3 regions of the Acholeplasma sp. ORD1043 genome follow, and region 3 is predicted to be linked to each of the others. Evidence: riboswitches for the same ligand, from Rfam matches in the RefSeq annotation. Region 3 holds a riboswitch; each other region holds the start of a gene.
What was found. Region 3 has a riboswitch for cyclic di-GMP ahead of PG914_RS02435 (InlB B-repeat-containing protein). Riboswitches for the same ligand answer to the same signal wherever they lie in the genome.
Positions count from the first base shown of each region.

Region 1 (10,296 bases), on a different contig from region 3:
TGTTTAACACGGTCATATTCTACTCCAGTGATAAACTTATCATCTATATAAAGATGATCTTCTGTTAACAATGGTTTATATTCAACCGTCGTTTTAGTATAGAATTTATCAACTGTAAATGATAAAGAGGATGTTAAAGGTAAATTCCATTTTTTATCTTTCTTTCCCCAATATTTAATTAACGCAATATTTACATGTGCTTTAGCTGTTTTCTTCATCAATAATTTCCTTTAAGTCGTAGAACCAAGTGTCGACAGCACCACTTGTTTTTAAAGCTTCAGAAAGTATAATTGCCTGTTCAGTATTTTTTGCAAGTGCGATGATACAACCACCTTTACCGCCGCCTGTTAATTTAGCACCTAAAGCACCATTCTTAAGTGCGACATTAACTAGAACTTCTAATGTATCATCAGATACATGAATACTTCTAAGTAATTCATGTGCTTCAGTCATTGCAAGACCTAATCTTATAACTTCATTATTTTCTAAATATGTTTTAACTTCATTTGTTAATTCTTCTAATCGATCAATAATTGGATTAACTACTGTTGGATTTTCTTTCCAAAGACGTCTGACTTCACTAACTGCTTCTTTGGTTAATCCACGTTTACCTGTATCAGCTACAACAATAACTGCATCCATTTTTAATGGAATAATGGTTCTACCTAAATCCTTTTGATAAAATACGGCTTTACCAGTTGTAATCGTTGATGCATCTAATCCAGATGGACTCACATGATGAACTTGTTCAGCTGAATCAACAAACATATTAAGTAATTCAGGTGTTAGTTCTGTTTCAAAAGCATCAAATAAAGATCTTACAATAGCAATCGAAACAGCTGCACTTGAGCCTAAACCTCTTTGTGCTGGTAAATTCGATTCAATTTTTATTTGAATTCCAAAATTGTCTTGATTTAAATAAGTTAAAACTAATTCTATAACACGTTTAATTCCCAATATCGTATCTGGTGCATGTTCTAATAGACCAATATAATAGATGCAATCGATAGTGGTTGGTTCATTAGTTTTATATATTTTTGAAGTAATTTGTGCTTGTTTAAAAGGAAGTGCAATAGCTGGTTTACCATAAACTACAGAATGATCACCCATAAGGATAATCTTACCGCTTGCTACTCCTTGTCCAAAATCCACCATAAAATTCGCTCGCTTTCTATAATCATTATATCATATATGATACAATGAATATATCCCATAAAAGGAAAGGTAATTAGCATGTCAAAACTCATTTTATCTTTAAAAGTAAAAGATTTTGGTGCGATGAAAATCGAACTTTATCCTGAAGTTGCACCAAACACAGTATCAAATTTCGTTAAATATGTAGAGTCAGGTTTTTATACTGATAAAATCTTCCATCGAATTATTCGAGGCTTTATGATTCAAGGTGGTGGATCATTTGATAAGTTAGAACCGATTAAAGGTGAATTTACTGCCAATGGACACAAAAACGATCTTAAACACACCAAAGGTGTGATTTCGATGGCTCGTACAAATAACCCTAACTCTGCAACAAGCCAATTCTTTATTATGCATAAAGACTCTCCACATTTAGATGGTCAATATGCTGCTTTTGGTAAAGTAATTGAAGGGTTAGAGGTAGTTGATAAAATTGCTACAACTCAAACCAACCATATGGATATGCCATTAACTCCAGTCGTTATCGAAAGCTTTACTATACTTGAAAATACATTTAATTTAAAACCAGTTGATTACATATGAAAAAAATTGTAGTTATTGGTGCTACTTCTATTGATTATTTAGCAAGTATGCACCAACCAATGGTAATGCATGATTCTAATCCCGGTAATATATATAAATCTTGGGGTGGGGTTGCAAGAAACATTGCTGAAAATTTAGCCAGATTGGAACTTGAACCGACCCTAATTACAGTACTTGGGGAAGATGCTCAAGATTTTCTGAACATGGCACGCGATATAAAGTTAAAGGTTTTATATCAAACTGTAAAACAAACTCCAAGTTACGTAGCAATTCATGATGATAAAGGTAATCTATTCACTGCGGTTAGTTCAATGGATCAACTTAAAAAACTTACACCTCAAGTGATTAGACGATATCAAGATCATATAGAAAAAGCGGATATTGTTGTATTAGATGCTAATCTAACTGAAGATACGATTGAATATATTTTTAAAACATTTAATAAAGCATTCTATGTTGACTTAGTAAGTAGCGCTAAAGCCGCTAAATTCATTCCTTATCTTCAAAAAATCCACACCATCAAAATTAATACTAATGAAGGAAAGATGATTACTGTATTTGATGACCCAATTCAAATTGGTCAAATTTTATTAAATAAAGGTATCCATAATATATTCTTAACTTTAGGAAAAAATGGTGTATATCAATTTACTCCAGAGTTTATTAATTTTTACCAAAAGTCATTTGATGGAGTGATCATTAATGACACTGGCGCAAGAGATGGATTCTTTGCAGGAACAATTTTTGCTGAAATAAATAATTTAGAACCACTAAAAACGGGAACAATTCTTTCACATTTTACACTTCAATCTATCGATGCTGTATATAAGAAATTAAAAGTGAACCAACTTGTTTCAATGGTGAAGGAGAAATAACATGAATCAATTTATCGATATTGCACCAAATGTATTAGACGCATTAAAAAAAATCAACCAGTTGTTGCTTTAGAGTCAACAATCATTTCACATGGGATGCCATATCCAAGAAATGTTGAAGTGGGTATGACGTTAGAAAAAATTATTAAAAATGCTGGTGCAACACCTGCAACAATTGCTATTTTAGATGGCAGAATTAAAGTAGGTCTATCACCTGATGAACTAACTAAATTAGGGTCAGTAGGTAACATTATGAAAGTTTCAAAACGCGATATACCTTATTGTATTACAAAAGGTTATAATGGAGCTACGACCGTATCTGCAACTATTTTAATCGCAGCAATGACTGGAATTAAAGTGTTTGCTACTGGTGGTATTGGTGGTGTTCACAGAAATGGTCAAGATACGTTTGATATTTCAAGAGATTTAGAAGAGTTAGCAAATGAAAATGTCTGTGTTGTTTCAGCAGGATGTAATTCAATTTTAGATATAGGTTTAACACTTGAGTACCTAGAAACAAAAGGCGTGCCTGTAGTTGGTTTTGGTACCGATGAATTCCCTGCATTTTACACTAAAAAATCTGGTTTTAGACTGGAATATCAATTAAACAAACCTTCAGAAATTGCTAAATTGTTACAAACCAAATGGACACTTCCGCTCCAAGGTGGTGTGCTTGTTGCGAATCCAATACCTAATCAATTTTCATTGGATGAAGCATTTATTAATTCTGAAATTGAGAAAGCATTAGCATCCGCTGAGAAAAATAATATCAAAGGCAAAGCAATCACTCCTTACTTACTTGCAAGCATTGAAAAATCAACTAAGGGTATTAGCTTAGATTCAAATATTCAACTTGTTTATAACAATGCTAAACTCGGTGCAGAAATAGCAATTGAACTTTCAAAACTTAATAATTTATAGCATATTCGGTACTTTGTCTCATTAAATATCCATTTTGTTTGCATATAAAACTATTTTTTATTATAATAATAGCAGTCATAAATTTAAGCATATTGTATCGGCAAACTTAAGGTAACTTAAGGACGCAAAGCTATAGGGCCATAACATTAACGTGGCAGCCAGTTGCAAATCACTTTTCGTGATTTCAATGGCTGCTTTTTATTTGTCATGGCTATTGGGGGATATGTATGACTAAAAGGTTAAGTACTGCACTTCTTGTGGTCCTAGCTATTGCTATAATGTACACTATTTCAATTTCGTTTTCATATTGGGCAGCGATTGAAAGATATGTTGATGTGTATATTGTTATTGACACGATTCATGAAGCTGAACTGACAGTGGATTTAAAAGAAGATAAATCTAATATCAATAAAAAATTAGTTCCAGCTGGTTATGTTTACTCAAGTGATGAAGTGGACGAAATTATCTTCACCTTTGAACTAGATATTAATGGCGAGGAATTACAACCCGGCATAGAACTTAATGTAACCATCCAAGTCAAAAATATATTAATTAATGGTGATCCTACCTACAGTTATTTAGTAGAGATCATTCTACCAAATGAAGGTAATCTCTTGATTGGAAACGATTCATTACTTGTAGTTGTTAAGGTTAGATTAACTGAACCAGAGACAAGAGAGATTGCTGAAGCAATTAGGGGTAAAAATATAACCTTTGATTTGCTATTTAACGTTGTTTCTTAAAAGTTTAAAAAAACTTAAGGATTAAAAAGGGAGAGTACAAATATGAAAAAGAATCAAAAATTAATGCTTATTGCATTATTCTTATTGGCAGTGGTATCAATCGGGATATCATATGCATTCTGGGCGAGTATCAATTTAGAAGCTGAAGAATCAGGGGAAATCACAATTGGTACAGGTTTAGTTGTTGAAGTATCTGCTTCTACTGCTGATGTTACTGATGGTGTTTTAGTACCTGCAGGTCAAGCTGAATTCTCATTAGAAGATGACGCTGTTGAATACATTATCTTCACATTCTCAATCGTATGGGAGTCAAACGATTTAGATAGTGAAGCAACTGGTACACTTGAAGTTGATTTTGAAAATGTTTCCTTTGGTGTTGTTAATGAATTAGTGAGTTACTTAAATCTTACTTACCAAATCGGTGGTACTGTGGTAAATGGTGTATTCCAAGCTGATGGTAGTGATGTGATTGAAGTTAATGGTGATGCAGTTACTGTTTATGTAAAAGTGACCTTAACTGAACCAGTTGAAATTGAAGATGAAATTACTGCTGAAGAAGCTCAAGAAGTTGCCGAAGCTATGTTTGGTGCAACCGCTACATTTGATGTCTTATTTACAGTTATCGAAGACTAATATCTAAATTAAAATAAACTAAAAAGTGGTCACAAGACCACTTTTTCGTAACATAATCTAATTTATGTTACAATAATCTTAGGATAAGATTACGTTTTTATAGGGGTATAAATATGGCGGATAAGTTTGATTCAAATAAATTAATTAGTATCATATTGTATAGTGTTATCGGACTTTTAGGTTTGTTTATTCTATCATTTATTTATTTACCAACAGTGACATCCACATTATTTGGAGTTGCAGTTTATGGTGGATTTTCAGGAGTTGACTCATCGCTTAATCAAGGCGATTTAGTTGTAGTGTCAATGACTGAATTTGATGAACTTGATAATACCGATATCATTGTTTTTGAACTTGACGGTTATGGTAATGCAGATGGTTTAAAAGTATATAAGATTATGACAAAAGTTGCAGGATCAGAAACTGCCTATCGTGTCCATTCAAGTGGTAATCCAACATCTTACCAATGGGAAATTACTTCTTCTATGTACCGTGGAAATGTTGTTTCTAAAATTCCAAATTTAGGTTATGTCATAGGCTTTTTAAGAAGTCCAATCGGTATTACTGTCATCTTAATCAATGGTGCATTAATAACCGCTGCTGTTATCTTAATTAAACGTATGAAAAAATCTACAAATTAAAATAAATTTAAGGACTCATACATGAAAATAGTTCGAGTAATTCTCTTAATAGTTTTCGCATTGTTTTTCATGGTTGAATTATTTTTGGTCAGCATAATCATGTTAGGTCCGAATATTGAATATCAATTTTATCAGTATAATCACATTCAAGCTGTACCATTCAACCAACCAATTACTAATAATAGAATTAAAGTAGGTATCGTTAAAATGGTACCTTTTTCTCCATCTGAAATTACAGTAGGTGAATATGTTGTTGCACCTAGTCGTATTAACGAACAATATTTATGGGTTCACCAAGTCATTGATATAGATGAAATAAACTCGACACTTACTTTATCTGTAAATAATCTTTTAGTAACTGAAGTTTATACTTTTTCTGAAATCAAAGGTACTTTTATTAGTGAAGCAACTGGACTAGATGTTATTTTATTTATGTCAACTGAACCTTGGATTTATTTCTTAAATATTGGTACTGGATTATCTATAACAACACTACTGATACTTTGGATAATTCATTCCAATAAAAAGACTTTAAACAGTCATTAGACCAAACTTGAAATTCATAACATAAAGTTAAAAATGATATTTACAGATAATTTATTTATGATAGAATATAATGAAGAAGGGGAGTAGTTCCCAAATTTATTAATCGTCATTACGGTATTTTACCCGGTTAATAGTCAAGCCCAATTATCTGCTTGTAAACGAGACCTTCAAGACCTACAAACGGGTTTTGAAGGTCTTTATTATTTCTAAGTGGAGGAAATTATGAATAAAGAAATATATCAACAAAGTGTTGATGAAGTTATGCAAACATATGAGACATCAAAGGAAGGATTAACTTCTCTTGAAGTTTCACAACGTTTAGAAAAATATGGAGAGAATAAATTAGCCGAGGAAAAGAAAAGATCTTTTATTCTTAAATTTCTAGACCAATTTAAAGACTTCATGGTGATCGTATTATTAATTGCAGCGGGTATTGCATTCGTTACTGCAATTTTAAATAATAATCCTGAAGAATTAACCGAAGGATTAATGATTATTGGTATCGTTCTAATCAATGCCATACTCGGTTTAGTTCAAGAAGCTAAAGCTGAAGAGGCGCTTGAATCCATTAAAAAAATGTCTAGTCCACATGCGACTGTGTTAAGAGATGGTAGAGAAATTAAGATTGATGTGAAAGATTTAGTCCCTGGAGATTATGTCATCTTACAAGCTGGTGATTTTGTTCCAGCTGACTTAAGATTAGTTGATGTCATTAATTTAAAATGTGATGAATCTGCTTTAACTGGAGAACCCGTCCCAGTTGAAAAGACAAATCAAGCAATTTTAAATGAAGATGTACCGTTAGGTGACAGAATCAATTTAGCATTCATGGGAACAGTTGTTACTTATGGCCGTGGTACTGGATTAGTTGTTAAAACTGGTATGGAAACTGAAATAGGTAAGATTGCATCAATGCTTCAAAATAATGAGCATTCACAAACACCACTTCAAAAAAGTATTGCTCAATTAGGTAAATTCCTAGCCTATATTGCACTAGGTATTGTTACAGTCATCTTCATCATTCAGATGATTAGAGGATTTATGATTGGTGAGGTGCACATTCTAGAAGCATTTATGTCTGCTGTTGCATTAGCAGTTGCTGCGATTCCTGAAGGATTACCTGCAATTATCACAATTGTTTTATCAATTGGTATGCAAAATTTAGTAAAGAAAAAAGCAATCATGCGTACTTTACCTGCAGTTGAAACTTTAGGTTCTACTGCGATTATTTGTAGTGATAAAACAGGAACTTTAACTCAAAATGTAATGACTGTTACAGATCTTTATGTATATGACCAATCAATCAAAACAGAGTCTGTAACAAATGCAGTTTCATCATTAAAATCTTTAATTGATTTTGGTGTGTTATGTAATGATACAGTTGTACAAAAAACTGAAGCCGGTTATGTTAAAATTGGTGACCCAACTGAAATTGCGTTAACTGATTTATCTATTGTTACTAATAATAACCCACTTGATATCTTACAATCATATCCAAGAGTATTTGAATTACCATTTGATTCAGACCGTAAGATGATGACTACCGTTCATAAAATAAATGATAAATTCGTTGCGATTACTAAAGGTGCTCCTGATAATATCATTGCACGTAGTAATTTCTATTTAGTCGATAATAATATAGAAACTATTGATCAAACAGTCATAGATACATTTAATAATCAAAATATAAAATTCACAGATCAAGCTTTACGCGTGTTGGCATTAGGTTATCAAGTGTTTGAATTAAATACAGTATTTGATAAATCTTTTGAAGAAAAACTTGAAAATAACCTGATTTTACTCGGTTTAGTTGGTATGATTGACCCTGCAAGACCTGAAGTTAAAGATGCCATCATTGAAACCAAAAAAGCTGGTATCACAACAATTATGATTACAGGTGATCATAAAAATACTGCTGTTGCTATTGCCAAAGAATTAGGCATTTTAACAGAGGGACAAATTGCCATTACTGGTAAAGAATTAGATGGCATGTCTGATGAAGAATACTTAGAAAAACTACCAAATATTAGAGTATATGCAAGAGTATCACCAGAAAATAAAGTTAGAATTGTGACTGCGTGGAAATCTACTGGGTTAGTTGTTGCAATGACAGGTGATGGTGTAAACGATGCACCTTCTATTAAAAAAGCAGATATTGGTATTGCGATGGGCATTACAGGTACTGAAGTTGCTAAAGGTGCATCAGATATGATTTTAACTGATGATAACTTTGCAACTATTGTTACTGCAGTTGGTGAAGGTCGTACAATTTTTGCAAACATCAAAAAAGCTATTCAATTCTTATTATCCTGTAATATTGGTGAAATTGTCACCATCTTCTTAGGCGTTACATTAGGTATTGTTTTATTCCCAAATGAACCATTCTTACAAATCTTATCTGCATCTCAAATTCTTTGGGTGAACTTAGTAACTGACTCATTTATGGCTATTGGTATTGGTTTAGATCCAAAAGAACCTAACATTATGAATGAAAAACCAAGAGATACATCAAAGAGCATTTTCGCTGATGGTTTAGGTGCTAAGGTTGCATGGCAAGGTATTATGATTGGTATCTTAACATTTGCTGCATTCTATATTGGATATCAAATGAACGGTATTAGACATGCTCAAACATTAACTTTCATGGTCTTATGCTTAACTCAATTATTTCATGCATTTAATGTTCGTAGTGATAAAACTTCAATCTTCAAACTACAACCTAATAAATTCCTAATAATGGCGTTCTTTGGTTGTCTTGTGCTACAGTTATTAACTGTCTTTATTCCATTCTTTGCAGAAAATATCTTTGATATTGATTCAGTTTTACATTGGAATTTATATGACTGGTTAATTGTCATTGGATTATCTATTGTTCCAGTGATTGTTGTTGAAACAATAAAATTCATTGGTAAACTAAAATCATCAAAGTAAATTAATTAAGGATTAAAAAGAAAACCACCGATTGCGGTGGTTTTTTGATAACAAATTGGTGCATAAGCCATGTTCTGTAGAAGTTTCCTTCTTGTGACTATTTATCTCGAGTATTACCTCGTAAGATAGTTCATTGCTGACTATCTCATGCCCCTACCAAATTTGGGTTGCTAGCTTGAGGGGTTTACCGCGTTTCATTTTATTAGTTTCCTAATAAACTCGTCTCTGTGGCACGTTAAGAACTCGCATTCATAGTTACCCTTAGAAATTGAATTCGCCGTTATGATTACTCATACCCAAAGTTATTTGTTCCTTTGGCGCAAACACTACAAACCACTAGGGTCTGTGCTAGCATGGACTTTCCTAACAGGGCTAAACCCTGCTCAGTCACCTTCCCAATTTGAAATCGTATTAATTTTAATCTTAATAAGTTAAAATGTCAAATTATTCTAATGCGTCTTTTCTAGATAAGTCAACGCGACCTTTTTCATCAATTTTGATAACTTTAACGATGATTTGGTCACCAACTTTAACTTGTCCTTCAAGTGATTCTGTACGGTCTTTAGCCCATTTAGAGATATGTACTAATCCTTCAGTACCAGAGAAGATTTCAGCAAATACACCTTGAATCTTCTTACCATCTTTATCCATTAAGAGACGAGTTACTTTAGCTTCGTAGATTTCTCCGACTTTAGCTTCTCTTACTAAATTTTCAATGTATGATGCTGCTTTATTAATCCATGAAGAGTCTGAGTGCATAATGAATACTCTACCATCTTGTTCAATATCAATTTTAACATTGTTATGATCTTCGATGATTTGAGTAATGATCTTACCACCTGAACCGATAACATCACGAATCTTTTCAGGATTGATACGAATCATCTTAACTTTTGGAGCGTAAACTGATAATTCAGGTCTAACTTCTGAAATTGTTGTTGACATATGTTCTAAGATATGAAGTCTACCAAGTTTAGCTTGAGCAAGTGCTTCTTCAAAGATTTCTCTTGTAATACCTGAAATCTTAATGTCCATTTGAAGTGCAGTGATACCATCTTTTGTACCAGCTACTTTAAAGTCCATATCACCTTCATGGTCTTCCATACCTTGAATGTCAGAAAGGATTGTATAGTGATCGCCTTCTTTGATTAATCCCATTGCAATACCTGCAACTGGAGCTTTAATTGGAACACCTGCAGCCATTAATGCCATTGAACCAACACAAATAGTTGCTTGTGATGAGGAACCGTTTGATTCTAATATTTCAGA
Region 1 is NZ_JAQLOJ010000012.1:2,768-13,063, forward strand. Features, by position in the region: gene mvaD (diphosphomevalonate decarboxylase) at 1-218, opposite strand, end outside; gene mvk (mevalonate kinase) at 202-1,155, opposite strand; gene PG914_RS05240 (peptidylprolyl isomerase) at 1,234-1,737, shown strand; gene PG914_RS05245 (PfkB family carbohydrate kinase) at 1,734-2,612, shown strand; partial or broken gene PG914_RS05250 (pseudouridine-5'-phosphate glycosidase) at 2,614-3,533, shown strand; cyclic di-GMP riboswitch class I at 3,623-3,703, shown strand; gene PG914_RS05255 (hypothetical protein) at 3,761-4,276, shown strand; gene PG914_RS05260 (hypothetical protein) at 4,319-4,909, shown strand; gene PG914_RS05265 (S24/S26 family peptidase) at 5,023-5,550, shown strand; gene PG914_RS05270 (hypothetical protein) at 5,620-6,096, shown strand; gene PG914_RS05275 (cation-translocating P-type ATPase) at 6,319-9,027, shown strand; RNA gene rnpB (RNase P RNA component class B) at 9,086-9,426, opposite strand; gene PG914_RS05285 (polyribonucleotide nucleotidyltransferase) at 9,472-10,296, opposite strand, start outside.
Region 1: linked by a shared signal. The riboswitch ahead of PG914_RS05255 (hypothetical protein) and the one ahead of PG914_RS02435 (InlB B-repeat-containing protein) in region 3 are both predicted to bind cyclic di-GMP.

Region 2 (10,296 bases), on a different contig from region 3:
TTTCACGTGCGCGTTGTTTATCAAGTTTAGCCTTAGCTAAATCTCTTTCTTTAATTAGGCGCTCACGTTCACGCTGTGCCTTAAGTCTTTGAGCCTCAGCAATACGTTTGGCTTCTTTTTGATATGCATCCTTATATTTCTTTCTCATTGCAGTTAAGGATTCGTTATTCTTAGCAGCTTGTAATCTTAAATCTTCTAACATCTTTTTACGTTCAAGTTTAAGATATTGAGTATGTGCTTTTTTAACTTTTTGTGCTTCCTTCTTTAAGAAGTCTGCATTTTCTTCTTGAACCCATTTGAAGAAATTCTTTTGATAGTTAAGCGTTGCTTGATACCATTTCTTCTCTAATGCAATTGCTTGCTTATAATCCGCTTCTTTAAGTTCTCTCACTAATTGAGCGATTTTGAACTTTTGGTCAGCTGACTCTAAATCTTCTTTTGGATTCGTATGTTGAATCAGTTTTGCAAACACATCATCATCTGCATCCACTTCAAAGTAAGATTTATATAAACTGTTTGTAATCTCAATAGTATCCTTCATTGCTTTCTTTAAAGCAACTTCATACTTTGGTTCTGATTCCATGTATTGATCAATGACTTTTTTAAAGATTTGTTTGTTTTTATTTAAATAAAACTCGTTAATCTTTGTATCTTCTAATTGATACTCTTTAGGGTCAATGATTAAATCTTCTGGATTGATTTTTAATGATTCAGCTTTTTTAAGTCTGAATTTTCGCATTTCAAGCTTTTGACCAGATTCTCTAAACTTATCATGGTACATAAGTGTTGCAAAAGCAAATAATGAATTTTGGTTTAAATGTTTACGATATGCTTCTGAGAATCTCTTTTGTTTTTCATCTCTGATCAATTCAAAACCTAAGCTATTATATTGATCTAGGTATTGCCATAAGAGATAACAGTTTTTATAATCAACGTTTTTAAGAATGATTTGTGTCTTTAAAATTGGTGATCTTACAGGCTTATATGCTTTTAGTGTTTTCATGAACACTGAATTTAATAAGTTGTTTAATCGTTTATTTAATTCCTCAGCTCTTTTTAGAATTAACTTATTTTCTTCTTGAACACTACCTTCTTCGATCGTTTCAATTTCTTCTAAGTTAATATTGATTTTATAAACTGATGAATCAATTTTAAATTCAACATTATTATCAACGGTGTGATACTTTTTAGTGTTAATATCTTCTTTTAAGATTTTCACACGGTCTGAAACGAATTTAGAAAGTCTACTAATGAGTGTTGCTACAAATCTATTTTCATAGATTCCATATTCAATTTCTGATTCTTGAACAAGTAGTTTAGTTGGAACGAGTTCTTTATGCCCTTTTTTATCTTCTTGTTCTCTTAGTAGATGTGCATTTGCAGCAAGGTGTCTAATTGTTCTAGAGTTAGTTTTTCTTGCTTTTTCAACAATCACTACATCTTCTTCAGTTCTTAATGCGGATTTATAGTTTCTAGCGATTTTATCGATTGATGGATAATAAGCTTCGATTGCGGATATCCAGTAATCATCAAACTTTTTGGTTTCATGAACAGTGAAACTTTTTAATTTATTCGAACCATCATAAAGTCCTTGATAAAAGTAAGCCGGGAAATCCGTGTCGGTTTCTAAATCATCAAGGTTTGATATTAACATGTTGTAGAATAAATCTAAATCGTAACTCTGTTTCAAATGTTGTCACCTTATGTTTGTTTTTTGTAGTTTGCGATCATTGCTCTGGCTTCAGGGAATGTACCTTTACCAAAGAGTTTTTCAATTACAACTAATAATTCATCCAATTCTTTTCTTAAGAATGGTAAGTTTAAGAACTCAAACTTACGTAAGACCTTTCTAGTAACAATGTAGTCAAGTCCATCAACTTCTGATTGTCCACATGCCACAAAGACTGGAACGAAAGTTTGAATTTGTTTCATAATACGGTTACCAAATGTAATTTGGAAATTATCTGTAATGAACTTGTCTAATTTAGTAAGGTTTTCTAAAGATTTTTGAGAAATTGGATTATCTTTCCATGCTTGCTTGAATAATCCTTCGATGTAATCATAAGTCATATGAATAGATTCAGTAAATGGAGCATCAATGTAATCAGCTTTCACAGATAATTCAATAGATGCAGCACGGTCATACACTTTATCGGTAATCGCGAATGTTGAGTCATCGCGGTTAGCTGTACCTACGAACCAAATGTTTTGTGGTAGTAGGAGTTTACCTTCATGAATATGAATTGGGTCGCCTGCAACTGAATCAGGTACAATATCGATTAACCATTCTCTAGGGTTTGGCATTTCGAGTACTGATAAGAAGTCTGCAAAGTAATATTCAACACGAGCTAAGTTCATTTCATCTAGGACAATGAAATTTAAGTCGGTTCGATAAGTTGCTTCATAGATTGCTTTTAAGAAGTCAGTTTCATTAAACTTCTTGGTAAATTCATTTAGATACCCAATCATTTCTGAACGGTCACGCCATGAAGGTTGAACCGAAATGATAGATGTATCATTATTGAAGAATTTACCCATTGCATATGGTAATGATGTTTTACCTGTACCAGAGATACCTTCTAGAATTAATGTCTTAGAAGATGCCATACCAGCAAAGAAGATTGATACAATTTTTGGACTGTAATAAAGTTTTAACTGTGAAGCAGCAAAATTAATAAATCTTTCAACTAACTGAGGAAGCCCTACCATATCAAGTTCAGTCATGTTAGTTTGCATGATACTGAATTTATATGTTTCATCAACAGTAATAAGTTTTGTAAAACGACCTGTATTTTCTGTTTCTTTGTTTTCTTCTTCATCTTCGTTAAGTTTGTTTAACGCACCAGTAACAGATCTTCTGTTTACTGGCATACCAAGATCTGAAGATTTAAGCGTTAGAATCGCGTTCTTTTCATCAGTTAAATCAATTAGTTTTTGGTTTAAATCAGCTATTTCCATTAATAAATCATCTTTTGATACTTCTCTTTTCACGAACCTAAAGTAACGTCTTAAGAGAATAAAGATGAAGTAAAAGAGTGATAATACGAATACTAAGTTGACTAGAAGAATGAATGAACCAATAATCCAATCAAGCGCAGTAAAATTAACAGATGATAAAGCAAATGAGTCAATATAACTAACTGGATTTGCCCAAATCAATCTGTATATAATATCAAATAGTGATGTGAAGAAATTTACAATGTGTTCGAAAACTGTTTGTATAAATTCTATATACCAAGTTGCAAATTCACTCATGTGATTTTACCTTTCTTCGATAAATTTTACTTATCGTTATTTTCTGCTTGTTGTTTCTTTAATTCTTCTAATAGTTGTTGTTTTAATGCTTCTTTTTCTAAAGCATATTTCTTTTCAAGTTTTGTTTTGTTGTATTTTAGTAGTGATCTTACTAAGACAACTACTTCAAATGTGAATAGTACGAGAAGTGGTAAGACAATCCATAGCAAGAAGCCATCTGAACTTCTTAATGTTTGTAACGCATTACCAACACCACTTAAGCTTCCTGTGTATTTACCAATGATTGCTTCTCTTTGGAAAATCTCAATCTGCATTTGTGGAACATAATTCGTACCATCGTATCTACCTGCTAATCTTGCGTTTACATCCCCTTGAGTAACAATCGTGTTATCTTCGATGAATACCACTCGGTGGATAATATGAATTTTAAGGATTGGGTCATAATGAACGACGATATCATTAACTTTGACTGATGCCTTTCCTGCTTCATCTAGGATGTCTAGGAATACAAGATCACCTTTTGAAAATGAGTCTTTTTCTTCACCTTCCATCGAACCTGATAAGATTGATACAAATCCTTTACCAAATAAATTCGGTAAGTCTTTTTCAGTTCTCATTGAAAGGTTAGAAATTGAAAATAGGAGCAAAACTGCTAAAAGTAAATAAAATAACGTATTGCCTATGATGCTTAAGACTTTAAAAGTTTTTTGTTTGCTAGTCATTGAGTCTTGCTCCTTATTTATAATTTATAAATTATATAGTCAATTTTTGTCGTTGTGTACGAAAAGAAACCTTCAAATTGAAGGTGTTCTTTCCGTGTTTAAAAAATCAAATATTATTATTCTACTAGGTATGCATCAAATGCAAATTCAACTGATAAGATACCAGATAAAATAGCATTAAATGCTTGTGGGTCCCAACCTTCAACCCAAATGTTGACTGTTAACACAGCGATTTGTAAGTCAGTACCAATTGTACCAGTAATTGAAGTTACATCGTAACCTGTAGTTGAACTTAAGAATGTTTCAGCAACAACAACTGGAGTTGTGTAGTTTGCATTAAATTGAACAGTTGAACCAATACCTGCTTCAGTGTCAAGAACAGCTTGATCATATAAACTTTGGAATGCAGCTGTTGCATTTGAATCTAATTGATATTCATCAATAAATAGACCTGCAGCTGTGTTTGTACCAAATGATGAACCAAATCCAACTACGTCACTACCAGCAACTGATGCTTCTGATTGGAATACAGTAGCATCTGTACCATTTAAAATAGCAACACGAGCAGCATTATGAACTGATTGAGTCATAGGTGTTGTTTCACCAGTTGGAATCCATGAAGTTGGATTTGATGTCACATCTAGTGTAGTTACTCTAATACCATCAACGTTTGCAGATACTGCAAAGTATAAATCAAATGATAAGTAATCACCGTTTGCTGTTGCAGTTACTGAATCAAAACCATCAGTAGCATCATAAGTTACTTTTGAGAATGTAGAAGCATTTGCTGATGTAACTGCATCAAATCTGAATGCATCTAAGTCACCAACTTTTGAATCTAAGTAAGCAACGATTTCAGCTGTTGTAATATTAGTCTTCCAAGTAGTTTTATCTAGAGAAATATACATACCTTCCCCAGCTCTAACTTGTGCACTGAATGGATCAATTGCAGCTGTGTTGTTAATTGTGAACCATGCGTAGATACCTACTGATAATGCTACGCCTGTTAGTACTAATGAAAGTACTGATAAAGCGAATTTAGTTGTTAAACTTTTCATATTTGTTCCTCTCCTTGAGAATGTTTTTTAATATTTATAAACTATTTTCTTGTTATTGGCTGTTAACCATTTATAACCCTAATTAATTTTCAAATCTAGCCGCTTTAAATCTTAGGCTAATAAGTAAAGCGTCTGCTTGAATCGCATCCATGGAATCTGGATCCCATCCTTCTATCCAGATAGACACTGTAGCATGTCCTCTGTATTCATAGATGCCATCTACTTCATTCACTAGGATAGTTTCTGCGACTAAACTTACTTTATCTAGTGCGATATCATCTTGTAGTGGTGAGAAGTTAGATAAACGATAAATCATATTATTTGGTGCTTCAGGTGGTACTAATCTAACACCTAATCTTCTTTCGTAGTAATCAAGTGCTCCAAATAATTTTCCGTATCCACGTGCTTCGTTTTCAGAAGGGTCATATATAAATGATAATTCTTGTTCATCATTTACAACTCCTATTCTAACAGCGTCAGACGCGTGATACAAGCGATTTTCTCCTGCTGTGACATATATGTCACCATCATTAAAATCTATTGGTGATGTCCAGTTTACACCACGACTTACAACAAATGTTCCTTTGGTGTTAGGTGCAAGTTCGAAACTTGGTGTTTTCCTATCTGCTAGGTAAACAAATTTTTGATGCGCTGCTTCATTTTCATTATCGGTAATCACTTTGAAGTAGACATCAAATGTGAGGTATTCAGTCCTTGGATCTGCATAAACTCTTGTAGATGTTGGACTTGCGTAAAAGGTTTTGCCATCCGGTGAGGTGATATTGGTTAATCTAGTTGTCTTACCGATATGTTCCCTTAACATTTCTTGTGTAATATTCTTGTGATAGTTTATACCATCTAATGATAGGTACAAATTATCATCTTCTCCTACTCCCATTTCAACCCCATCAACGAGTGATGATTTTGAAGTGTTAAACCAAGCGTATACTGAGGTGGTTAATGTAATGGATATTAACGTGAGTGCAAATAACGCTGCATATATTTTCTTAAGCATTATGAGCCTTCTTCGTTTACCGAGAAAATCATTTGGAGTTTTAGTCTACCACCCATTAAATCTTCTTCGGTGTATTTACCAATACTCTTTAAATAATCTTCTAAGTATCCATCAATCCAAAGTATGACGCTAATTTTAACTGTGTTTTGAGCTTTTAACTGGAAGATATTACCATCAACTGCAACTTGTCTTGATGCAAATGATAGTGACTGCACACCTGGGATTCGATAAGATTGATATTCATAGACATCTGCAACATTATCAACGACCACCATAATTCTTAAGTGTTCTTCAATATGTTTTGAGGTTTCTAAAAATAGAATCTTATAATTCAACCTGTTGATGGTTGCCGCCTCGTTCATATTCTTTAAGTAGAATGTGAATGCAATAACTTCTCTATCTTTATCTTTAACATCAGGAAGGTAATATCCAGGAGTTTGTATGACATTTTGATAGTGGAATGCCATCACACCTTCGTAGGATGCTTGGTTGACAAAACTCATCCCAGGATATCTTAGAACAGTACGTGATTCAGCAAATGTTGAATCTTCTGAGATTCTAATTGAACTGTCAGAAAATTGATCAATTGCTACTGACATATCCCCAGTGTATTGTCCATAAAATGATACGACCCCCATTGTTACGGATAAGAATCCAAACAGTGGAATGAAGAGGAATATTAACTTGGAAAATTTAGTGGCATTTCTAACGGTTTTACCAATGCCCCATACTTTACTTAACGCCATGGTTACCTCGTTACCTCGTTTAAAAAACAAAAAGCCAGTGCCACATAAATTGTTGGCAACTGGCTACCATTTGACAGGTCCTATAGTTTTGCGTCACTAGATTTCTCTAGCTTTGCCTTTTTCGTATACTAGTATTTTATCACGTTTTTTTATAGTGTCAACAAAAATGTATGCGACAAATTTCTAATCCTCAGATTGTCTTAAGAAAGCCGATAACTGTGTTTGATCTAAAGGTTTTGCGATAAAATAACCTTGCGCATATGAGACGCCTTTTGTATACATATCCTGAAATTGTTCTTCAGTTTCTATACCTTCTGCAACCAGTTTGATTTGCTGTGACTCGACAAAATCAATAAGCATCTTTAAATACTTACGTTTATTATAATTTTCTTCTAGTTTGAAGAACTCTCGATTGAGCTTAATCATGTCAATCTTAAATCGTTCTACGATGTCTAATACGTCATAATCTGTCGTTGAGATATCGATTGCAATTTGGAATCCTAAGGTTTTAATTTTAATTAAGTTACGTCTAAATATTTCATTTTGTTTGTAAAGCGAGAATTCTGGAATTTCAATCGCTACTAATTCTGCTTTCGTTCTATGTTTTTGAATTAATCTTTGGAAGATTGTAAAAGTTTCTTCATTTAGAATCTGACGAGGAGAAACGTTAATATTGACCACTAGGTCATGGATTTGATATAGCTGACTTAAATCAGTTTGTAAGAGGAGCGCTTGTTCTACACCCCAAATACCAATTTCATCTAATTCACCAGATTGTTCTGCCATACTCAAGAATGAACCTGGTGCTAAGAGTCCTCTTGTTGGATGTTGCCAACGTAAGAGTGCTTCAACCCCAAGCACTTTAGTTTTATCCTCAGTTGAAACAATTGGTTGATAGTAGTACAAGAATTCTTCTTTTTGAATTGCTTCTTTAATTTCATGATATAAATCAAGATATTCCTTACCTTGATTCAGTTCTTCTGAATAATACTTAATATCATTACCACCATTTTTCTTAACGATATACATAGCAATATCTAATGCTTGGAATAAGTGCTCTTTAGTATTACCGTGTAGCGGGAATGTTGCAATTGAAATACTTACTGTTTTCTTAATGGTGACACTATCTAGGATATGCACCTTACGTTCTGAATCTTTTTTAATTTGTTTAGCCAGATAAATAATTTTAGAATGATCAAAACTATCTGGAATAAAGACATAGAATTGGTCAGGTTTAATACCTTGTGAGATCACAGATTCTTCAGGAAGACTTGATTTAATATGATTAGAGACATAACTCATAATCAATTTTTCTTCTTCTTCATTGAAGGTATCAACAATATCACGGTAATGGTCTAAGTCAATTAGAAATAACGTAAATGGTTTATTCTTCTTACTATTTCTTTTAATTGTACGATCAATTAATACACTTAAAGTATTCAGCGGTACAACTTGGTCTTGAACTAAAAGTTTTTCATCACGATATCTAATGGATTCTTTTTTTACAACGATAAAGATTCCAAAGACTGCACCATCAAGAGCTAGTGTAACAACGATTGTTATCATAATCTCTACCATATTATTCACTAAATCCTACTTTCTTTTTCTTTAAGAAATCCTTTGCATCTTTATGAGGCATTGGACGTGCAATAACAAATCCTTGAATAATCTCTCCGCCTTCTTTTTTAATGATTTCTACTTGTTTTTCAGTTTCGACCCCTTCAAAGATCACACCTAATTTTAAATTCTTACCAAGCATGGTCATTGTTTTTAAGATTTGGCGAGAGGTAAACGATGTTTCAATTTCATCAACAAACTTCTTATCAATCTTAATGACATCAACTGGTAATGTCTTTAAATAAGATAAGGATGAATACCCAGTACCAAAGTCATCTAAATGAATTTTAAAGCCTAGTTGTTTTAATGATTTAAACTTCTCGATAATTAAATCAAATGAAACAACTAAAATTGTTTCAGTTAACTCAATAGCAATTCTTTCTGGGTTAACATCATATTTCTTTGTAAAGTCGATTAATTCTTGGATAAAACCTGGTTGAACAAGTTGTCTTGGCGAAATGTTAAATGAAAACTCAATATCTGTTTTATTAAAACTTTCAGCAATTGTAAATACTTTATCAATGATTAAACGACCAAGGTCAATAATTAAATTAGACTTTTCTGCAATTTTAACATAGGATGCAGGAGATTCTTTTTGATATTTTGGATTATTCCAACGAAGGAGTAATTCAAACCCTACAGTTTTATTGGTTTCAACATTGTATTGAGGTTGTAGATACATCTCAAACTCGTCATTTGCAATACCTTTTTGTAGGTCTAATTCCATTTGTTGGTTTTTAGAAGTGTATTCTAAGAACTTTTCATTATATAGTACATGAGAATAAACAGTTGATTTTAATGCACGTTCTGTAGTAATCTCTAGGATTTCTAGTATTGAATCATTATCCATTGACATCACTTTACCTTGATTATGAACAATACCAGCTTTTAGTGATACAGTAAATGGTAAATCCGATAAAATGACGGAATTATTGATTTTTTCACTCACATTTTGAACCCATGAATCAACCATATCATAATTTAAAACATTTTGAACTAAAACTGTATAGCGATCATTTGTAAAATGATAAAACTTCATGGTTTCTTTATCCATGTGTTTTTTAATTTCATCAATTAATTTTTTTATAAATTGACGAGCAAATTCACGTCCAATGGTATTTTGAATTGTATCAAAATCCTCAACAGCAAAAGAAACAATTGAGAACTTTCTGTTCTTATCGATGCTTTCTAGTGTTTCTTTTAAGAACATTTCATTTGGTAATTTAGTGATTTGATTATTTAAGGCAAAATCTCGGTATTTACCTTCAAAACCTGTAACTTTATTTGCTTCTTCACCAATGAGTAAATACCCACGTTTTTTCTTTACAATAACAAATCTAAAATCTTTCTTACCTTCTTTTGTTTCAATACCCATGAAGAAAGCTTTTTGCATCTTAAGTGTTTCTTTAATGTTGATTTTATCTTTAGTAACATCTGTGATCATCTTAACAACATCTTTCGAGACTAACTCAAAGAATTTGGGATTAGCCATACGAAGTTGGCCCAGACCACCAACATCAATCACAAGTACGGATTGAGGTAGTTCATCTTTATGTTTGTTGTAAAGTTTTTCATCATCATAGCGGTATTTTAAACCCACTAATGAGAAAACCAAGAAGGCAATTACACAGAATAAAGAAAGTGTTAAATACGACCAAATAAGCGGTAAATAAGCTGCTAAATATGGGGCTTGTTTAACAATTGAAATAAAGAGTAAGTCACCATCTAATTTATGGAATGATAAAATAAAACTTTCATTATTAGATTGGAAGTCAAAGTGAGCTTGTGAGTTTTTTCCAATTAAGTTATCTAGTGTACCAAAATATTGTGAAGGGTATAGATTTGTGTTAAAGAAATTTTTTGAAATGAGTGATTGGTCTTTC
Region 2 is NZ_JAQLOJ010000002.1:34,385-44,680, forward strand. Features, by position in the region: gene PG914_RS01285 (DUF2357 domain-containing protein) at 1-1,690, opposite strand, end outside; gene PG914_RS01290 (hypothetical protein) at 1,702-3,255, opposite strand; gene PG914_RS01295 (S26 family signal peptidase) at 3,282-3,977, opposite strand; gene PG914_RS01300 (hypothetical protein) at 4,094-5,035, opposite strand; gene PG914_RS01305 (hypothetical protein) at 5,118-6,050, opposite strand; gene PG914_RS01310 (hypothetical protein) at 6,050-6,796, opposite strand; cyclic di-GMP riboswitch class I at 6,848-6,923, opposite strand; gene PG914_RS01315 (EAL domain-containing protein) at 6,980-8,374, opposite strand; gene PG914_RS01320 (EAL domain-containing protein) at 8,376-10,296, opposite strand, start outside.
Region 2: linked by a shared signal. The riboswitch ahead of PG914_RS01310 (hypothetical protein) and the one ahead of PG914_RS02435 (InlB B-repeat-containing protein) in region 3 are both predicted to bind cyclic di-GMP.

Region 3 (10,296 bases):
TGGTCTTTTAAACCATCGAATACAAACTCATGCATTGCATGTCCTTTAATTGGAAGTTCATAGAACGATTCTAGGGATGCTTTAATGTAGTTTGCATTTAAGGTAGCAAGTTTACCAATCATTGTTAAGTTTTCAATACCTAATGTTCTAATGTATACATAAGCTCTGAGGTAAACTGATGCATTACCGTAGAAAGCAGAAAGTGCACCGATTGATGTCTTAGGTTGAACAAATTTATAATCTGCTCCAACTTTTTCAACAACTGGTCCTGGTAAAAATTCTTTTAAGAATGCTTTAACTCCAACTGGACCAGAACCTGGGCCACCACCACCGTGTGGTGTTGAGAATGTTTTATGTAAGTTTAAGTGAGTGATGTCAAATCCCATATCACCTGGTCTTGATACACCAAGTAATGCATTCAAATTCGCACCATCATAGTAGACTAAACCACCAGCTTCGTGAACTAATCTTGAAATTTCAGCAATATCTTTTTCAAAGATTCCAGCAGTATTTGGATTCGTTAACATTAATCCAGCAACATTATCGGATAAAACTTCTTTTAATGCATCGATATTTACTGTTCCGTCTGGATTTGATTTGATTTCTATAACATCAAAACCAGCAACAGTAGCAGAAGCTGGGTTTGTTCCATGAGCAGAGTCTGGAACGATAATTAAATTACGGTTTGAATCATTTCTTAATTCATGATATTTTTTAATAATCATTAAACCTGCAAGTTCACCATGTGCACCAGCATATGTATTTAATGAATAAGCATCCATGCCAGTTAATTCAGATAAATATTTTGAAAGTTCAAAGTAAATTTCTAAGAAACCTTGGGATACTTTATCTGGTTGTAGAGGATGGATACTTGCAAAACCTGGAAGGGTTGCAAGGTCATCGTTTAATTTAGGGTTGTACTTCATGGTACATGATCCAAGTGGATAGAAGCCTGTTTCAATACCAAAGTTCTTTTGTGAAACGTTCGTATAGTGTCTGACAACTTCTAATTCAGAAACTTCAGGTAAATTAGCATCAACTTCACGAAGAAGTGATGAATCTAATTCGACTTTTGGGAATTCATTTTTTGGTAGATTTGATCCAACTCTACCAGGTTTTGAGATTTCAAAAATCAATGTGTCGTAGTATTTCATTTGAAATCACCTACAACTTTCACAAATTCATTAATCTCAGACATTGTTCTTTTTTCAGTTACTGCAAATAAGAATTTACCATCACCTAAATATTGTGGACCAAGATAACCTTTTTCAATTAAGAAATTATCAAATTTATCTGGATCAATTTTTGATTCTAAAACAAATTCTTTATAATGTGTTTGATTATAAACCGTTTTAAATAGACCTGTTTTTAATAATTGAGACTCTAAATAATATGCACCTTCAAGTGATAATCTTGCAAGATCTTTGAAACCTTGACGACCTAGACTCGAAAGATAAATTGCAACTGATAAAGCCATTAACGATTGGTTTGAACAAATATTTGAGTTAGCTTTTGCACGACGGATGTGTTGTTCTCTTGCTTGTAATGTTAAGACGAAAGCGCGTTTTCCATCTTGGTCTGTTGTAATACCACAAATACGACCTGGCATCTTACGAAGTAGTGGTGTTTTAGCAGCTAAGAAACCAATATAAGCACCACCAAATGATAGAGGTACACCAAGAGATTGTAAATCACCACATGCAATATCTGCACCAAGTTTACCTGGTGTATTAAATAATGCTAATGAAGAGATTTCAGTATTCATAATGAATAATGAAGAAGCATTATGAATAATATCTGCAACACCGTTTAAGTTTTCAACATTACCATAAACGTTTGGTGATTGTAAAAGTACAGCGGCAGAATCGATTGCTAAATTAGCTAGATTAGAAAAATCTGTTACACCATCTTTTTCGCTTAATTCAACAAATTCTAAATCACGGTAATGTCCATAAGTTTTAACGACTTCCATGATACGAGGATGTACAGTTTTTGAATATACAATTTTCTTTTTACCAGTTTGAGCAATTGCCATAAAGACAGCCTCAGCGGTTGCAGTTGGACCATCATACATTGATGCATTGGTTACATCCATATCAGTGATTTCACAAATGAATGATTGATATTCAAAAATGTATTGTAATGTACCTTGAGATACCTCGGGTTGATATGGTGTGTAAGATGTTAAGAATTCTTGACGTGATGTTAAAGATTTAACAATTGCTGGTGTATAAACATCATAAGCACCATAACCTCTAAAAATAGTTAAAGGTTTATTTTTAGAAGCGATGTTATTTAACAGTTTTGAAACTTCTAAATCTGATAATTGAGTCGGTACTTGATAATTTCCTTTGTATCTTAAATTCTTAGGAATTTTTGAAAACAAATCATCAAGTGAACCCACACCGATTGTATTAAGCATTACCTTGATGTCATCTTCGGTATGTGGTAGATATTTATGCATAAGTTATCCCCTTTTTATAAATTATAATGTTTGTTCGTATGCTGCTACATCCATAAGTGAATCAACTTCATTTGGATTTGTAATTTCTATTTCAATAATCCAGTTATTAAATGGATCATCGTTAACAAGTTGTGGAGATGAAACTAATGCTTCATTTACTGCAACAACTTTTCCTGATACAGGTAAATAAAGATCTGAAGCAGATTTAACAGATTCAACTGCACCAAACACTGATTCCTTTTTAAATTCTTGTCCAACTTTTGGTAAATCAAAGAAAACAATATCACCTAAATGCATTGCTGCATAAGATGAGATACCTACTTTACCTTTGTTACCTTCTACATATAGCCATTCATGGCTAGCTAAATATTTAACGTCATGTTTATTCATAATTTTAATCTCCTTAAATCTTATTTTTCTTTTCAATAAACTTTTTATTTCTTACCACTGCTGGTATCATTTTGTTTCTTATTGAAACAAATACGTTAGTTCCAATTTTAGCATATTTACCATCAATTAGAGCCATTGCGATTGGTTGATTTATAGATGGTGATAAATAACCTGTGGTTATTTTTCCGATTTCAACATCATCTTTAAAGACTGAGTATCCTTGACGTGGAACATTACGTTCTAATAGTTCAATGCCAACGGATTTTCTTATTACATTTTCTTTTGCAAGAACTAATGCACCTTTACCAACAAATTGATCTTTAGTTAAATCAACAGCAAAACTTAAACCTGCTTCATATGGATTAACTGTATCATCAATTTCATGGCCGTATAATGGCATAGCTGCTTCAAAACGTAGTGTATCGCGACAACCTAGTCCACAAGGTGTTATACCATTGTTATAGAATAAGTCCCAAAGTTCTTGAATTTGATTGTTATCACCATAAACCTCAAATCCATCTTCACCAGTGTATCCACTTCGAGAAATTAATAGGAATCCATCTTTATATTTGTAATAACCAAAGTCACCTGAATGTTCTGGTAATTCTCCTAATAGCTTTGACAATACTTCAAAACTCTTTGGACCTTGAACAGCAATTTCACCAAAATCATTTGTACGGTTTTCTACCTTCACATCAAATCCTTCAACATATTTTAAAAAATGTTTGAAGTCTTTATCAGTATTGCTTGCATTTACAACAAGCAAGACTTTATCATCTGCAAATGGATATACCATTAAGTCATCGACAATGGTTCCATTTTCATAAAGTAGAAATCCGTATTGCATCTTATTAGATACTGTGATTCTGCTTGATACAACATAGTTTGTGAATCTTAATGCATCTTTACCTTTAATTAAAATCTCACCCATATGAGAGACATCAAACATGCCAACTTCGTTTCTAACTGCATGATGTTCTAAAGGAATTGTCGTGTAGTAAAGTGGCATTAAAAATCCACCGAATTCAACGATAGTCGCACCAACCGAATTGTGTTTGTCATATAATATTGTTTTCTTAAGTTCACTCATGTGCAATATACCTCTCATTCCATTATATACGATAGTATATGATTATTCTAAAAGATTGTATTATACCGTGATAAAATAACTTAGAGGTAATGATATTGAAATACTATTTCGTCTTTTCTGATATCCATGGGAATTTAAAACCTTTAGTCGATGCACTAGAGAAAAAAGGTTTTGATTTGGAAAATCCAGATCATATTTTATTATCGTTAGGTGATAATTTTGATCGAGGAATAGAAAATAAAGATGTACTTGGCTTTTTAAGATATTTTCAAAAACAAAATAGACTCATTATGATTAGGGGTAATCATGATGATTTTCTGCTTGATTTTTTAAAAGGTGTAAGTGATGGTATCTTCAATATTAAATACAATGGACTAGGTAATACCTTAAGAGAACTTTCAGATTCTAATGTCAATACCATTGAATTAATGAGAGATTCAATTAATCAAAGATATCCTTGGTTAATTGGGTTTTTAGAAAGTATGATACCTAAGTTTGAACTAGGTAATTATGAATTCATTCATGCTGGTTACACTTTTGATAATGTGAATGGTTGGTATATTTATAACTTTGCAGAAACACCTTACTTTATTAAAAACTTTGATCCAAAAGATAAAACTTATGTTTTTGGACACTTTCATGTTCAACCATTAAACTATTACGAGCTTGGTATTGAATCTAGTGAACCATTTAGAAAAAAAGGATTTATTGGAATTGATGCTAAAACAATCATTACTAAAATAGTAAATGTTTTAGTCTTTAGCGAAGATGGCATTGAGTTAAAAGAGGGGTTATAATGATGATTGATTTTAAGAAAATATATAAGGATGAATACAATCCGAAAACAACACCAAGTATTATAAATATTGGGAAAGCTAATTTTCTTGCAGTTAGAGGGAAGGGGAACCCAAATTTAGAAGATGGTGAGTATAGTCAAGCAATAGAATTTTTGTATGGCGTGGCATATACATTAAAGATGAGCTACAAAACTTCATATATAATACCGGATTTTAAAGAATATGTTGTACCACAACTTGAAGGATTCTGGTGGATTGAGGGATTAAAAGGTGTTGACTATGATAGATATGATGAATTTCAATTTATCTCTTTGTTAAGGTTACCAGACTTTATTAAAGAAGAACATGTCTTGTGGGCAATAGATACAATAAGTAAAAAGAAGAAAAAGGATTACAGTAAGGTTAAGTTCTTTACCTATGATGAGGGACTTTGTGTGCAAATGATGCACATTGGACCATATCAAGAAGAAGTAAAATCTGTTGAGTTGATGCATGAGTTTATAATTCAAAATGGATATGCTTTAGACATATCAGATACGAGGTTTCATCATGAAATTTATATCTCAGATCCTAGAAAAACTGACAGTGTAAGTTTAAAGACGATTATAAGACATCCAATAAAAAACACTAAATTAATATAGATTTTTTTGAAATTTAGATGTAAAAAATTATATTAATGATTTTTTTTGGACCCAAACAATCAGAATTCAATAATTCATTTTAAAATTGTTATATTTTATAAAAGAATGTAAAAAATCCCATTATATGCAATATTATTTTGGGATTTTTATTATATTTTGATAAAGTTTACCAAAATTATCCATAATAGATCCTAAAATATTACTAAACCGAAACATATGTGTATAATGGACGGGTATAGCAGGAGTAAGTAAAAGTTTAAATTTAGTAAGAATAGCCTCACAAAGCCGTTCGAATTATAACTTTACTTGCAATAAGGTTTATAACTTGTTATACTTGTGAATGAAATTAAATCTTGGCAAACTTAAGGAAACTTAAGGACGCAAAGCTATAGGACCTGTAAAATGGTAGCCAGTTGCCGCTAAAAGCGTTTATACTCATATTAATGAGGCTATTTGCTGCGGCAAAAAGCCTTTTATTTTACTTGACCCCAGCTTTGATGAGGAGTTGGCATTGTGAAAGTTAGAATTCGAAAACTATTACTAGCCTTAGTTTTAGTAATTTTAACAATCAGTACTGTACTCACAATCATGCATTTCAACACAGACATCGAGAATATAGAACGTGATGCAGCTGAACATATAAGTTATCGACCACCAGCAACTGCAAGTGTGTTTTTATCACAAGCAGGGACGGAAGCAGATCCATATGTTATAGCAAACGCAGCAGATATGAAGCGTCTTGCAACTGAAGTAGCAAATGGAAATACGTTTTCTGGGAAAGTATTCATTGTTGCTGCAAATGTAAGTGAAATTACATTAGGTGATGATTACATTCCAATCGGTTCAAACACAAGACCTTTCTCAGGTACGTTTGACGGCTACGGAGTTAACTTTCAATTAAATTTAAATAGAGCTACAACTGACTATGTCGGTCTTTTTGGTTTTGTACAAAGTGGAACAATTGAAAATCTCTCTGTTTCAGGTTATGTCAAAGGTCAAAATAACGTCGGTGGTATTGTTGGTTACTTAAACAAAGGTGATGTGCGTAATGTTTATTCAACTGCTAGTGTTGAAGGTAATGCACAAATTGGTGGTATTATTGGATATCTTCGTGAAGGAAATTTAGTTTCTTCATATAATTTAGGTAAGATTAAAGCACAGTCGAGTGGTGGTGGTTTGGTTGGTTATTCAATGCTATATCAAAGAAGTACATCATCCACTTATCATTACAATTCAATTTCAAATGTTTATAGTGCAGGTACTGTCGAAGTAGCAGGAAGCAACGTTGGTGGGGCAATTGGTTATGATAACCCATCTTTATATAATGGTAATGCCAATGCACGTACAAACATTTATTATGATATTTCAGTCAATGCAATGTATGACCAAACATCTGGTTATAAGAAACCTTCTAGTTTATCAACTACTCAATATGCATTAAACAGTGAAGTGTTAATGAGTGGTATGTCAACTAAATTAACATCAACATTTGTTTTTACAAATATTGGTACCAACTATGGATATTACCCTGAACTTGCATACTTCAAAGAACATGCAAACACAGATATTGTTGCAAGATCCATTGATAATGTAACAACAGATATTTCAAATGGTTTAGGAACTCCAACAAGACCATTCTTAATTAGAACAAATACGGATATTCAAACATTAAAATCAAAAATTTTAGCTGGGAATACTTTTGAAGGATTCCATTTTAAAGTTCAAGAAGGTAGAACTGTTTTTAATCTTGGTGAAACAACACCTATTGGTACAACAGGATTCCCATTTTATGGTTCATTTGATGGTAACTTTGCTAATTTCAATATTTCAATTGAAGATACAACTTATGTTGGATTATTTGGTTATTTTGGTAAAGGTACAATTAAAAACTTATATGTTACAGGACAAGTTACTGGTACACAGTATGTAGGTGGTGTTGTTGGTTATAAAGAATCAGGCTTAATTGAAAATGTTTATAACTCTGCTACAATTACTGGAACTACTCAAGTTGGTGGTGTTGTTGGACGTAACCAATTAGGTAATATTCAAACATCATTTAATAATGCAAAAGTTTATGCATCTGTTCAATATTCAGGTGGAATTGTAGGTTATTTATATGAAGGTACGATTCAAAACACATATAATCATGGAGAAATTTTATCTTTAAATAGTGCAGGTGGTATTGCTGGTGGTTCAATGTTATACCAAAGAAGTACATCATCCACTTATCACTATAATTCAATTTTAAATTCATATAATTCAGGTTTAATCTCAGCAAATTCAAATGCAGGTGGTATAGTTGGTTATGATAATCCATCAGTTTATAATGGTATTACAAATGCACGTACAAACCTTTATTATGACACATCAATTTTAGTTACTTATGATCAACCATTTTCTGGTAAACCAGCTGTTATCAATCATACATATGGTAAAACTTCAGATTTCCTTCTTTATGGTGATTTAACAGTTGAATTAAAGTTTGACCCATCTATTTGGAGAAGACAAACAAAGACTCAAACAACTGCTTTTTATCCTCAACTTGCAGTCTTTGCTGAAAATACTGTTACTGCAATTAAAAATGAGAATACTAAATCAACTTCGCTTGATATTTCTTATGGTTTAGGTACCAAAGCGATACCTTTCTTAATTAAAACAGCAGAAGATATGCATGAATTATCAAGAAAAGTTGCAGCTGGTAATCTTTATAAAGATTATTATTTCAAAGTTGACGATGGTATTACTGAACTTGATTTAGGTAACTTCATTCCAATTGGTAATGCAACAAATAAATTCCAAGGTAATTTTGATGGTAATGGTGTCAACTTTGTTGTTGATATCAATACAACCAATAGTTATGTTGGTGTTTTTGGTTCTTTAAATAACTTAGCAATCATTGAAAACTTCTCAGTTTCAGGTACTGTAACTGGTGCTTCATATACTGCTGCGGTTGTAGGACATGTTGATAATGCAACAGTTAGAAATGTATATAGTACTGCAAATGTTACAGGTACTACTCATATAGGTGGCATTATTGGTTACTTATATAATGGTAATTTAAATAATGCATTCAACTTAGGTAGAATCCATGGTAACAACTACGTTGGTGGTGTTGTTGGTTATTCAATGCTTTACCAAAGAAGTACCTCATCCACTTATCACTATAACTCAATAACAAATGTCTATAGTGCAGGTGAGGTTGCAGTTAACGGAAATAACTCAGTTGGTGGGGCAATTGGATATGACAATCCATCAATTTATAACGGTATTGCTAATACTCGTACAAATATTTATTATGATGTCACTGTCATTGCAAATTATGATCAACCAATAGGTTATACAAAACCATCAAGTTTAAAGTCAGCAACTTATGCGATGAACTCTGGTGAATTATTTACTAAGATGAATGGCAAATTTGGAACTGGTTGGTTCTTGGAAGTAAAAGGTGATCAGTTTGCTTATTATCCACAACTTGAATTATTTACATCTCATATTGAAAAAGATATTAGTGATAGATCAGAATTAGCTGTTAGAGTCGATATCTCACTTGGTATGGGAACAGAAGAATTACCATTTATTATTAATTCGATTGAAGATATTAATATCATGCGTCAAAAAGTAGCTGATGGTAATACATTTGAAGGATTTTTCTTTAAAGTTAATCCAGAAGTAAAATTCTTTGATTTATGTGCTTATCAACCAATTGGTACGAGTACTAGACCATTCTATGGTTCATTTGATGGTAGTTATGCTGAATTTAAAGTAGTTATTAATAATCCAACAACTTACCAAGGTTTATTTGGATACTTTGGTAAAGGTACAATTCAAAATCTATATATATCAGGATCTGTCACAGGTACACAGTACGTTGGTGCTGTTGTTGGTTACAAAGTTTCTGGTACAGTTAAAAACGTTTATAATTTAGCATCCATTAAAGGTACAACTGAAGTTGGTGGTATTGTTGGTCGAAACCAAGCGGGTGAAATTAATGGTGCTTATAATCATGCATCAGTAACTGCAACCACTTCATATGCAGGTGGTATTTTAGGTTATCTTTATGAAGGTACAGTAACTAACACATACAATCGTGGTGAAATATTATCACCAACCAATGCTGGTGGTATTGCTGGTGGTTCTATGCTATATCAAAGAAGTACCTCATCCACTTATCACTATAATTCAATTACAAACTCGTATTCATCAGGATTAGTTTCATCTAATTCAAATGCAGGTGGCATCGTAGGTTATGATAATCCATCAGTTTATACCGGTGGAGCAAATGCTAGAACAAATGTGTATTATGATACATCCGTTTTAGTTGCATATGATCAACCATATACTCAAAAACCTGCAGTTATTGGCCATGCTTATGGTAAAACTTCAGATTTCTTACTATATGGTGATTTAATTACTGAAATAAAGTATGATGGTTCTATTTGGTTTAGACAAACAAGAACTGAGGATAATGCTTATTATCCACAACTAAGAGTATTTGCATTTAATCAAGATGCAGAGATTAAAGTAGATTCTATTCAATCAACAATCAAAGATGTATCAGGTGGTTTAGGTACACAAGGTGATCCATTCTTAATTAAGAGTGCTGATGATATGCACGAATTATCAAGAATGGTTAATGAAGGTAATAACTACAAGAATTATTACTTTAAAGTTGATGATAATATTAATGAACTTGATTTAGGAAACTTTATTCCAATTGGGACAACAACTAATTACTTTCAAGGTACATTTAATGGTAATGGGGTAAATTTTGTTGTAAATATTGATACAACGAATAGCCAAGTTGGTATTTTTGGTGCGATTAATAATGGTGCTGTTATTGAAAACTTCTCAGTATCTGGTGCGATTAAAGGTGCATCAAATACAGGTTCTATTGTTGGTTATGTCAATACTGCA
Region 3 is NZ_JAQLOJ010000004.1:56,007-66,302, forward strand. Features, by position in the region: gene gcvPB (aminomethyl-transferring glycine dehydrogenase subunit GcvPB) at 1-1,154, opposite strand, end outside; gene gcvPA (aminomethyl-transferring glycine dehydrogenase subunit GcvPA) at 1,151-2,464, opposite strand; gene gcvH (glycine cleavage system protein GcvH) at 2,486-2,854, opposite strand; gene gcvT (glycine cleavage system aminomethyltransferase GcvT) at 2,868-3,944, opposite strand; gene PG914_RS02425 (metallophosphoesterase) at 4,040-4,741, shown strand; gene PG914_RS02430 (GyrI-like domain-containing protein) at 4,741-5,382, shown strand; cyclic di-GMP riboswitch class I at 5,728-5,803, shown strand; gene PG914_RS02435 (InlB B-repeat-containing protein) at 5,896-10,296, shown strand, end outside.